2 regions of the Mesorhizobium sp. B2-2-3 genome follow, and region 1 is predicted to be linked to the other one. Evidence: predicted binding sites of a transcription regulator. Region 1 holds the regulator's gene; the other holds the start of a gene.

Region 1 (4,445 bases):
AGTTACCCGCCCGGGGCGGAAAAACAAATTTTCTTGAAAAAACGCCGCGGCTTGGCAGCCGCGGCGTTCATCGCATGAAATGGAAGATCAGTTGCAGGCCGCTACGCTGCCCGCCGCGACGCCGGCACAGACCTCGTCTTTCTTGATCCAGCCGGCGTCGATGACGACGTTGAGATTGTCCTTGGTGATCGCAACCGGGGTCAGGAACAGCGATTTGACGGTGTTCCCACCGGGCGTTGTGAAGTCCTTGACGCCGGCGATATCGGTCATCTTCTTGCCGTCGGCCAGCTGCGAGGCGATCTCGGCGGCATTCTTGCCGAGTTCACGCGCGTCCTTCCACACCGACACGGTCTGCGTGCCGAGCGCGATGCGGTTCAGCGCCGCGTGGTCGCCGTCCTGGCCCGAGACCGGAACGGTACCGGCCAGGCCTTGAGCCGTCAGCGCCGCGACGACGCCGCCGGCAGTGCCGTCATTGGCCGCGACGACCGCGTCGACCTTGTTGTCGTTGGCGGTCAGGAACTGCTCCATGTTCTTCTGCGCATTGGCCGGCAGCCAGCCATCCGTATAGGCTTCGCCGACATTCTTGATCTTGCCGCTGTCGATGGCGTCCTTGAGCACTTCCATGGAGCCCGAGAACAGGAAATCGGCATTCGGATCGGCACCCGAGCCCTTGATGAAGACGTAGTTGCCTTCCGGCTTCACCTTGAACACTTCGCGGGCCTGCATGCGGCCGACTTCCTTGTTGTCGAAGGTCAGATAGAAGACGTCCTTGTTCTCGATCAGGCGGTCATAGCCGACGACCGGAATGCCTTCGTCGAGCGCCTTCTGCACCGCCGGGCCGATGGCGGAGGCGTCCTGCGCCAGGATGATCAGCGAATTGGCGCCCTGGGAGATCAGGCTCTCGACGTCGGTGAGCTGCTTGCCGGGATTGGACTGGGCGTCGGCGGAAATATACTTGTCGCCGGCGGCTTCGATCGCCTTCTTCATGGCGGCCTCGTCGGTCTTCCAGCGCTCTTCCTGGAAGTTCGACCAGGAAACGCCGATGACCTTGTCCTTCGCCTGCGCGACCGACGCGAGCGTCAGCGACATGGCGACACCCGCCAGGATGGCGGCTGTGAATCTCTTCATCTTAATCCTCCCTGCGCCGCGTATGGCGCGACCAAACAGGCCCGTAGGCCGGCACAAAGGCTCTATTTTTTCGAGCCTCGAAAAAACACTGGTCCATCGTCGGAACGCTGTCAACGTCGATTCTGATGTATTTTGATGTCCTCGTGAATTTTTTTCGAGCTCCGGAATAAATAATGACAGCCAAGGCCGGTTCTGCCAGTATTTGACGGTCGTCGGGATCCTGGGGAGAGAACGCGGCGACGGGGAGGATGCGAGAAACATGTCGGTCGGAATCCGCCACGACGATTTGCGCCGACGCAACCGGGCAATGGTGATCGCGGCCGTGCGCCGTGCCGGGCAGCCCTCGCGCACCGAGATTGCCGCGACCACCGGGCTCAGCCATTCCACCATATCGGCGATCTCCTCCGACCTGATTGGCGAAGGCATCCTGGCGCAGAGCAAGCCGAGCGAGGCCGGTGCGCTGAAACGCGGCCGGCCGCAGGTCGGCCTCAGCCTCAACCCTGAAGCCGCGGCGGTGATGACCGTGGTGCTGTCGCTGAATTTTCTCTCCGTCGCCGTCATCGACTATGCCGGCCAGGTGATATCTGAAGAGCAGCGCCGGCTGGACACGCTCACCCTGTCGCGCGAGGCGCTGATCGGCGAATGCGTGGCCATCGTCAGGCGGCGGTTCGAGGATCCCGACCTCGACGTCGGCAGCATCGCCCGTATCGCGCTGGCGATCCAGGGCATCACCGACACGGATGCGCGCACCATGCTGTGGTCGCCGATCACGCCGCAGACCGACATCGCCTTCGCCGACATACTGGAGGCCGAGTTCGGCATTCCCGCCACCATGGAGAACGATTGCAACATGATGGCGGTGGCGCTGCGCTGGCGCGATCCCCAGCGCTACCGCGACGACTTCATCGCCATCCTTTTGTCGCACGGCATCGGCATGGGCTTGGTGCTGAAGGGTGAACTGTTCACCGGCACCCATTCATCCGGAGGCGAGTTCGGCCACATGATCCATCGCCCCGGCGGGGCGCTCTGCCGCTGCGGGCGGCGCGGCTGCGTCGAGGCCTATGCCGGCAACTATGCCATCTGGCGCAACGCGAGGCAGCTTGGCGAGGACACCGAGCCCGTCGACGTCAGCGACGCCGACATGCGCACCCTGGCGGCCTCGGCGCGCGAAAAGGACGGGCCGGAGCGCGAAGCCTACCGCAAGGCCGGCGAGGCGCTGGGTTACGGCCTTGGCAGCCTGTTCGCGCTGATCGATCCGGCGCCGGTCGCCATGGTCGGCGTCAGCGCCGCCGCCTTCGACCTGATCGAGCCGGCTCTGCGCGAGGCCATTGCCCAGACCGCCGGCGGCCAGCACTCGAAATCGATTTCCTTCGACACCGAGCCGAACGAACTGCCACTGATCCGCGAGGGCTGCGCCATGCGCGCGCTGACCTTCGTCGACCAGGAGATTTTCGCGCCGGGGGCACAGGCGAAATCAGGCGTGGGCGAGAACGTTGCGTGACATATCCCTAGTCTTCGCGAATCGCATACCCCGCGCCCCGAATGGTGCGGATCACGTCAGGCATGCGGCCATTGTTGACCGCCTTGCGCAGCCGGCCGACATGCACGTCCACGGTGCGCTCGTCGATATAGATCGTTTCGCCCCAGACATTGTCGAGCAGTTGGCTGCGCGAGAACACGCGGCCGGGATGTCGCATCATGAATTCGAGCAGGCGGAACTCGGTCGGCCCGAGCCGGATCTCGCTTTTCTTGCGGTAGACCCGGTGCGATTCACGGTCGAGCACGATGTCGCCGACCTTGAGCACGCTGGACAGAACTTCGGGCTTGGCGCGGCGCAGCAGCGCCTTGACGCGTGCCATGAATTCCGGCGTTGAGAACGGCTTGACCAGATAGTCGTCGGCGCCGGTGGAGAGACCGCGCACCCGGTCGCTTTCCTCGCCGCGCGCCGTCAGCATGATGATCGGCAGCCGCTCGGTCTCGGGCCGCATGCGGAGACGGCGGCAGAGCTCGATGCCGGACACCGCCGGCACCATCCAGTCGAGCACAAGAAGGTCAGGGACATTCTCCTGCAAGCGGATCTCGGCTTCGTCGCCGCGCGTCACCACCTCTACCTGATAACCCTCCGATTCCAGATTGTAACGGAGCAGCACACCCAGCGGCTCCTCGTCCTCCACCACCATGATGCGTGGCGCGATCATCGACTGGTCACCCCTGCCGTCAAGCCGCTGGCGCCGACATCGCCGTCTCGTCCTGCTTCGGGCGATTGGCGGGCAATTGCGTGCCGGTCAGCACATAATAGGCATTTTCGGCAATGTTGGTCACGTGATCGCCGATGCGCTCGAGATTCTTGGCGCAGAACAAAAGATGCGTGCAGGCGGTGATGTTGCGCGGATCCTCCATCATGTAGGTCAGCAGCTCGCGGAAGACCGACGTGTATTTGACGTCGATGCGTTCATCGTCGGCGCGCAGCTTGGCAAGTGCCGCGGCATCGCGCGCCGCATACTCCTCGATCACGCCTTGGACCTGGATCAGCACAAGCTGCGCCATGGCGTCGATGGAGTGCGACAGGTCGCGCGGCGTGGCGGCAAGGCCGACGGTGCCGACGCGCTTGGCGATGTTCTTGGCGAGATCGCCGATGCGTTCGAGATCGCCCGCCATGCGGATCGAGCCGACGACATGGCGCAGATCGTCCGCCATGGGCTGCCGCTTGGCGATCAGGGTGATGGCGCGGTCGTCGAGTTCGCGCTGGCGCGCATCCATGATCGCGTCGTCGGAGACGACGCGCTGGGCGAGCGCGTTGTCGGAATTCAGGAGCGCCTTGGTCGCGCCGCCGACCATCGATGAGGCGAGATCGCCCATGTCGCGGATCAGCCTGCTGATCTGTCCGAGATCTTCGTCAAAGGCTGCGACTGTGTGTTCGGCCATGATCTTGGTCCTCGTATGCCTGGGATCAGCCGAAGCGGCCGGTGATATAGTCCTGCGTGCGCTTCTCGCGGGGCGACGTGAAGATCTTCTCGGTGCGGTCGAACTCGACCAGCTCGCCCAGATACATGAAGGCGGTCTGCTTCGACACGCGCGCCGCCTGCTGCATGTTGTGGGTGACGATGACGATCGTATAATCGGCCTGCAACTCGTCGATCAGCTCCTCGATCTTGGCGGTCGACAGCGGATCGAGCGCCGAGGCAGGCTCGTCGAGCAGGATGACCTCCGGCTTCACCGCCACCGTGCGGGCGATGCAGAGGCGCTGCTGCTGGCCGCCCGAAAGGCTGAGGCCGCTGGCGTTGAGCTTGTCCTTGACCTCGCTCCACAGTGCCGCG
Region 2 (4,445 bases), on a different contig from region 1:
GCTCTTACGCTCGGCCCGCGAGGCTTCCGACTATCTCATGAACAGCTGGCCCGGCAAGCGCACCCCCAAGCATCGCGCGGCGCTGCAGGCCTGCCACGATGCGCTGGCCGGCGACAAGCCGGCCATGAACGCAAGGCGCGCCTTTATCGCGGCGGCGCGTGAAGTGGACGTCTTCGTCAGCGACAAGGCGCCGGCCTGATCCAGGCCGGATTGCCGCCGCGCGCCGTCATTCCTCTGTTTCAATCTCGGCGTCAGTCTCGGGTTTCTGACGCTCCCGCGCCGCAGCCTTGGCCGCCAGCTTTTCGGCCTTCTTGGCCGCCTTCTGGCGATCGCGTTCTTTGCGTTCCTGATCGTAATTTGGTGCTCGTGCCATAGCGGCTCCTTTTTTGCTGTTCTTGTGGGCTGACTACGCGTCGTTCGCCTTCCGACGTCTCGGAGCCGGCACCAGGGTTCCTATAAGCTGCTTCGGTCGATCACAAGGTCGGCGGCGCCGAAACGCTCCTTTGCCGTCAGCTGCTGATGCCAATAGGGATAGAGCAGGGGCGGGCGGCTGACCGCGTCGAGGCGATCACGTTCCTCGCCGGCCAGCGTCAGGCTGGCCGCCGCGATATTGTCCCTGAACTGGGCCTCGTTGCGCCCGCCGATCACAAGCGAGCTGATAGCCGGCCGGCCAAGCAGCCAGGCAAGCGCCACCTGTGCGGCGGACACACCGCGGGCCTTACCGATTTCGACCAGCACATCGACGATCCGCCACAGCCGGTCCTCGTCGCGGATTGGCGGTTCGGACCAGCCGGCGACCTGGCGCGCGGTCGGGCTGTCACGGTGATACTTGCCCGACAGCAGGCCTCCCGCCAGTGGGCTCCACACCAGCACGCCCAATCCCTGGTCGACCGAGATCGGCAGCAGCTCGTATTCGGCTTCGCGTGCTTCGAGCGTGTAGTGGATCTGCTGGGTGACGAAGCGCGGCTGATGGCGGGTGTCACTGATGGAGAGCGCCTTCATCACCTGCCAGCCGGAATAGTTGGAGCAGCCGATATAGCGGATCTTCCCCTGGCCGACCAGCGTGTCGAGCGCGGCGATGGTCTCTTCGAGTGGCGTCACGCCGTCCCATTCGTGCAGGAAATAGATATCGATGACGTCGGTCTTGAGCCGCTTAAGGCTTTTCTCGCATTCGCGGATCAAATGATGGCGCGACAGGCCTTCGTCATTGGGACCGTCGCCGATGCGCATGCGCGCCTTGGAGGCGATCAGCACGTCGTTCCTGCGCTTGCCGCCGAGTGCCTCGCCGATGATCTCCTCCGACAGGCCGTCCGAATAGACATTGGCCGTGTCGATGAGATTGATGCCGGCATCAATGCACAGATCGATCATGCGCTTCGCCTCGGCGAGATCGCTGTTGCCCACAGCCGCGAACGGGCCGGCGCCGCCAAAGGTCATGGTGCCCATCGTCAGCGCCGAAACCTTCAGGCCGGAACGGCCGAGAGTGCGGTATTCCATGTCAGTCCTCGCGATTGAGAAGAATGGCCCGATCAGGTTGCTGGATTTGTAGGACAATCCGTGCGGCTTGTCGCCCTCCGGCCCCAGCACACCGATGAGCGGCCGTGGCGTGCCCCTGCAATAAAACCGTCATTGCCGGCCTATACTCAGTCGATCAGGGCGTTGCGCGCCGCCGTCAGGACGCGACCAGTGCGCCCGGTCGTTGCCGGAGGCGGCAGCTTGCAGATGGAGGAACACCAGATGAATGAATCCATACCCAAGTCCGGCGCCCGGGACTGGCTGGAAGCCGAACTCGCCGACACGCTCGACGAGGACTATGAACTGGAGATGTCGGAACCAGCGCTGTCGCTGGAGATCGCCAGGATCTACAAGAACGCGCATCCGCCTTCTATCGACCGCATGCAGTATTTTCGCGACCTGATCGGGCTGCAATCCGAGCTGATCAAGCTGCAATCCTGGGTCGCCTACCACAAGAAGAAGCTTGTGGTGATCTTCGAAGGCCGCGATTCGGCTGGCAAGGGCGGCGTCATCAAGCGCATCACCCAGCGGCTCAACCCGCGCATCTGCCGCGTCGTGGCGCTTCCGGCACCGACCGAGCGAGAGACGTCGCAATGGTATTTCCAGCGTTATGTGCCGCACCTGCCGGCCGGCGGCGAGATCGTTCTGTTCGACCGCTCCTGGTACAACCGCTCCGGCGTCGAGCGGGTGATGGGTTTCGCCGGGGCCGATCAGGTGGAGGAATTCTTCCGTGACGTGCCGGAGTTCGAGCGCATGCTGGTCCGTTCGGGCATCACGCTGGTCAAATACTGGTTCTCGATCACCGACGAGGAACAACAGATGCGCTTCCTGATGCGCATCCACGATCCGATGAAGCAGTGGAAGCTGTCGCCGATGGACCTGCAGTCGCGGGTGCGCTGGGAACAGTACACCAAGGCCAAGGAAGAGACCTTCGCCCGTACCAACATTCCGGAGGCGCCCTGGTTCATCGTCGAGGGCAACGACAAGAAGCGCGCCCGGCTGAACTGCATCGACCACCTCTTGCAGCAGGTTCCCTACGAAGAGGTGCCGCACGAGGAGATCAAGCTGCCCGAGCGCGTCTTCAATCCCGAATACGAGCGCCAGGTGCTGCCGAGCGAGCTCTACGTGCCCGAGAAGTATTGAACGAGAGTTTGTCCTTCTCCCCGTATAGTGACGGGGAGAAAGGATCTGCACCAAGGGTTGCCAATTCCCACTGTCGCAGACAACTAATTCCTAAGTCCGCTTGATGACGACATGCGTGGCAAGCGGCGTCGCTACTTGTTCGCTGCACGCGTAGCCGAGCTTCGGCATATCAATCCCGGCGAAGAGGTGCTCGCCGGAGCCGAGCAGCACCGGCGAGATCGCCAGATGCATCTCGTCGATGAGCCTCTCCTGAATATATTGCCGGACGGTGGCGACGCCGCCGCCGACCCGCACATCGCTGCCATTAGCCGCTGCCCTTGCCTGCTCGAGCGCCAAATGGATGCCATCCGTAACAAAGTAAAAGGTCGTGCCGCCTTCCATGACGATGGGCTCGCGCGCATGGTGGGTCAGCACGAAGACCGGCACATGATAGGGCGGGTTGTCGCCCCACCAGCCCTTCCAGTTTTCGTCGGCCCATTCGCCGCGGATCGGCCCGAACATGTTGCGGCCGAGGATCCAGGCGCCGACATTCTCGAAGCTGCGCGCCGCGAACGCCTCGTTGATATCGGTTGTGCCGCCATCGTCTCCGAGCACCATTTTGCGGAAGGTGCGGGTACCGATCATCCATTTGTGCAGGGCTTCCCCACCGACGCCGAGCGGGTTTTTCAAATCCTGGTCGGGACCGGCGCCGTAACCGTCGAGCGACAAGGTGAATGCGTTGACGCGAAGTCTGGACATGGAAAGCCTCCTCAGACCAGTTGTATTTTGCAAGCAGTTACTTTCTAGCAAACCGATTGCAAATTGCAAGTAGTATTTTCCGCGATCGAAAAGATGCATATCCGTACTTCGCCTATGCGATGTCCAGAGTGTTGCCTGATGGTTGGTTCGGATGCCAAAATGGCGGCTGCCGAGACAGCCGCTATACCGGCTCATTTGCCGGTGGGTCCATGAAGAGCATATGGTTTGAAGGCGCTGGGGAAACTATGCTCTCAGCATCTCCGCCACCTCAGGGGCGAAATAGGTCAAAATGCCGTCGCAGCCGGCGCGTTTGAAGGCAAGAAGCGATTCCAGCATGACCTTTTCGCCGTCGATCCAGCCATTGGCGCCCGCCGCCTTGATCATCGAATATTCGCCCGACACCTGGTAGGCGAAGGTCGGCATCGCAAATTCGTCCTTCAGCCTGCGGATGATATCGAGATAGGGCAGGCCGGGCTTGACCATCAGCATGTCCGCGCCTTCGGCCAGGTCCTGCTCGGCTTCGCGCACCGCTTCGTCGGAATTGGCGTGGTCGATGTAATAGGTCTTCTTGTCGCCCTTGAGCAGGCCGGCCGTGCCGACCGCCTCGCGGTACGGCCCGTAGAAGGCGGAGGCGAATTTCGTCGCATAGGACATGATCGCCACGTCCTGAAAACCGTTTGCGTCGAGCGCGTCGCGGATCGCTCCGATGCGGCCGTCCATCATGTCGGACGGCGCGATGATGTCGGCGCCGGCCGCTGCTTGTATGACGGCCGCCGCGGTCACCTGTTCCACCGTCTCGTCATTGACGATGAGACCGTCGCGCAGAATGCCGTCATGACCATGGCTGGTGAACGGGTCGAGCGCGGCGTCGGTGATGACGCCGATCTCAGGCACCGCGTCCTTGATCGCGCGCGTGGCGCGGTTGATGACGTTGTCGGGATCGAGGATATGCGAGCCGGTCTCGTCGCGCAGCGAAATGTCCACATTGGGAAAGGTGGCAAGCGCGGGGATGCCGAGCTTCGCCGCGCGTTCGGCCTCCTTGACGGCAA

The links. Region 1 encodes PhoB, which activates phosphate uptake and scavenging genes when phosphate is short. Its sites were predicted from a motif close to TGTCATNNANCTGTCAT; they were not measured.
Region 2: a site for PhoB is predicted at 1,614-1,630, ahead of ppk2 (polyphosphate kinase 2). Genes of this name have one in related genera too.

Annotation. Positions count from the first base shown of each region.
Region 1 covers NZ_VFWC01000017.1:30,138-34,582, reverse strand. The annotation lists gene xylF (D-xylose ABC transporter substrate-binding protein) at 88-1,128, opposite strand; gene FJ951_RS25305 (ROK family protein) at 1,388-2,629, shown strand; gene phoB (phosphate regulon transcriptional regulator PhoB) at 2,637-3,326, opposite strand; gene phoU (phosphate signaling complex protein PhoU) at 3,346-4,053, opposite strand; gene pstB (phosphate ABC transporter ATP-binding protein PstB) at 4,079-4,445, opposite strand, start outside.
Region 2 covers NZ_VFWC01000007.1:222,429-226,873, forward strand. The annotation lists gene FJ951_RS15235 (DUF982 domain-containing protein) at 1-199, shown strand, start outside; gene FJ951_RS15240 (hypothetical protein) at 227-373, opposite strand; gene FJ951_RS15245 (aldo/keto reductase) at 454-1,497, opposite strand; gene ppk2 (polyphosphate kinase 2) at 1,738-2,658, shown strand; gene FJ951_RS15255 (dihydrofolate reductase family protein) at 2,749-3,396, opposite strand; gene hemB (porphobilinogen synthase) at 3,640-4,445, opposite strand, start outside.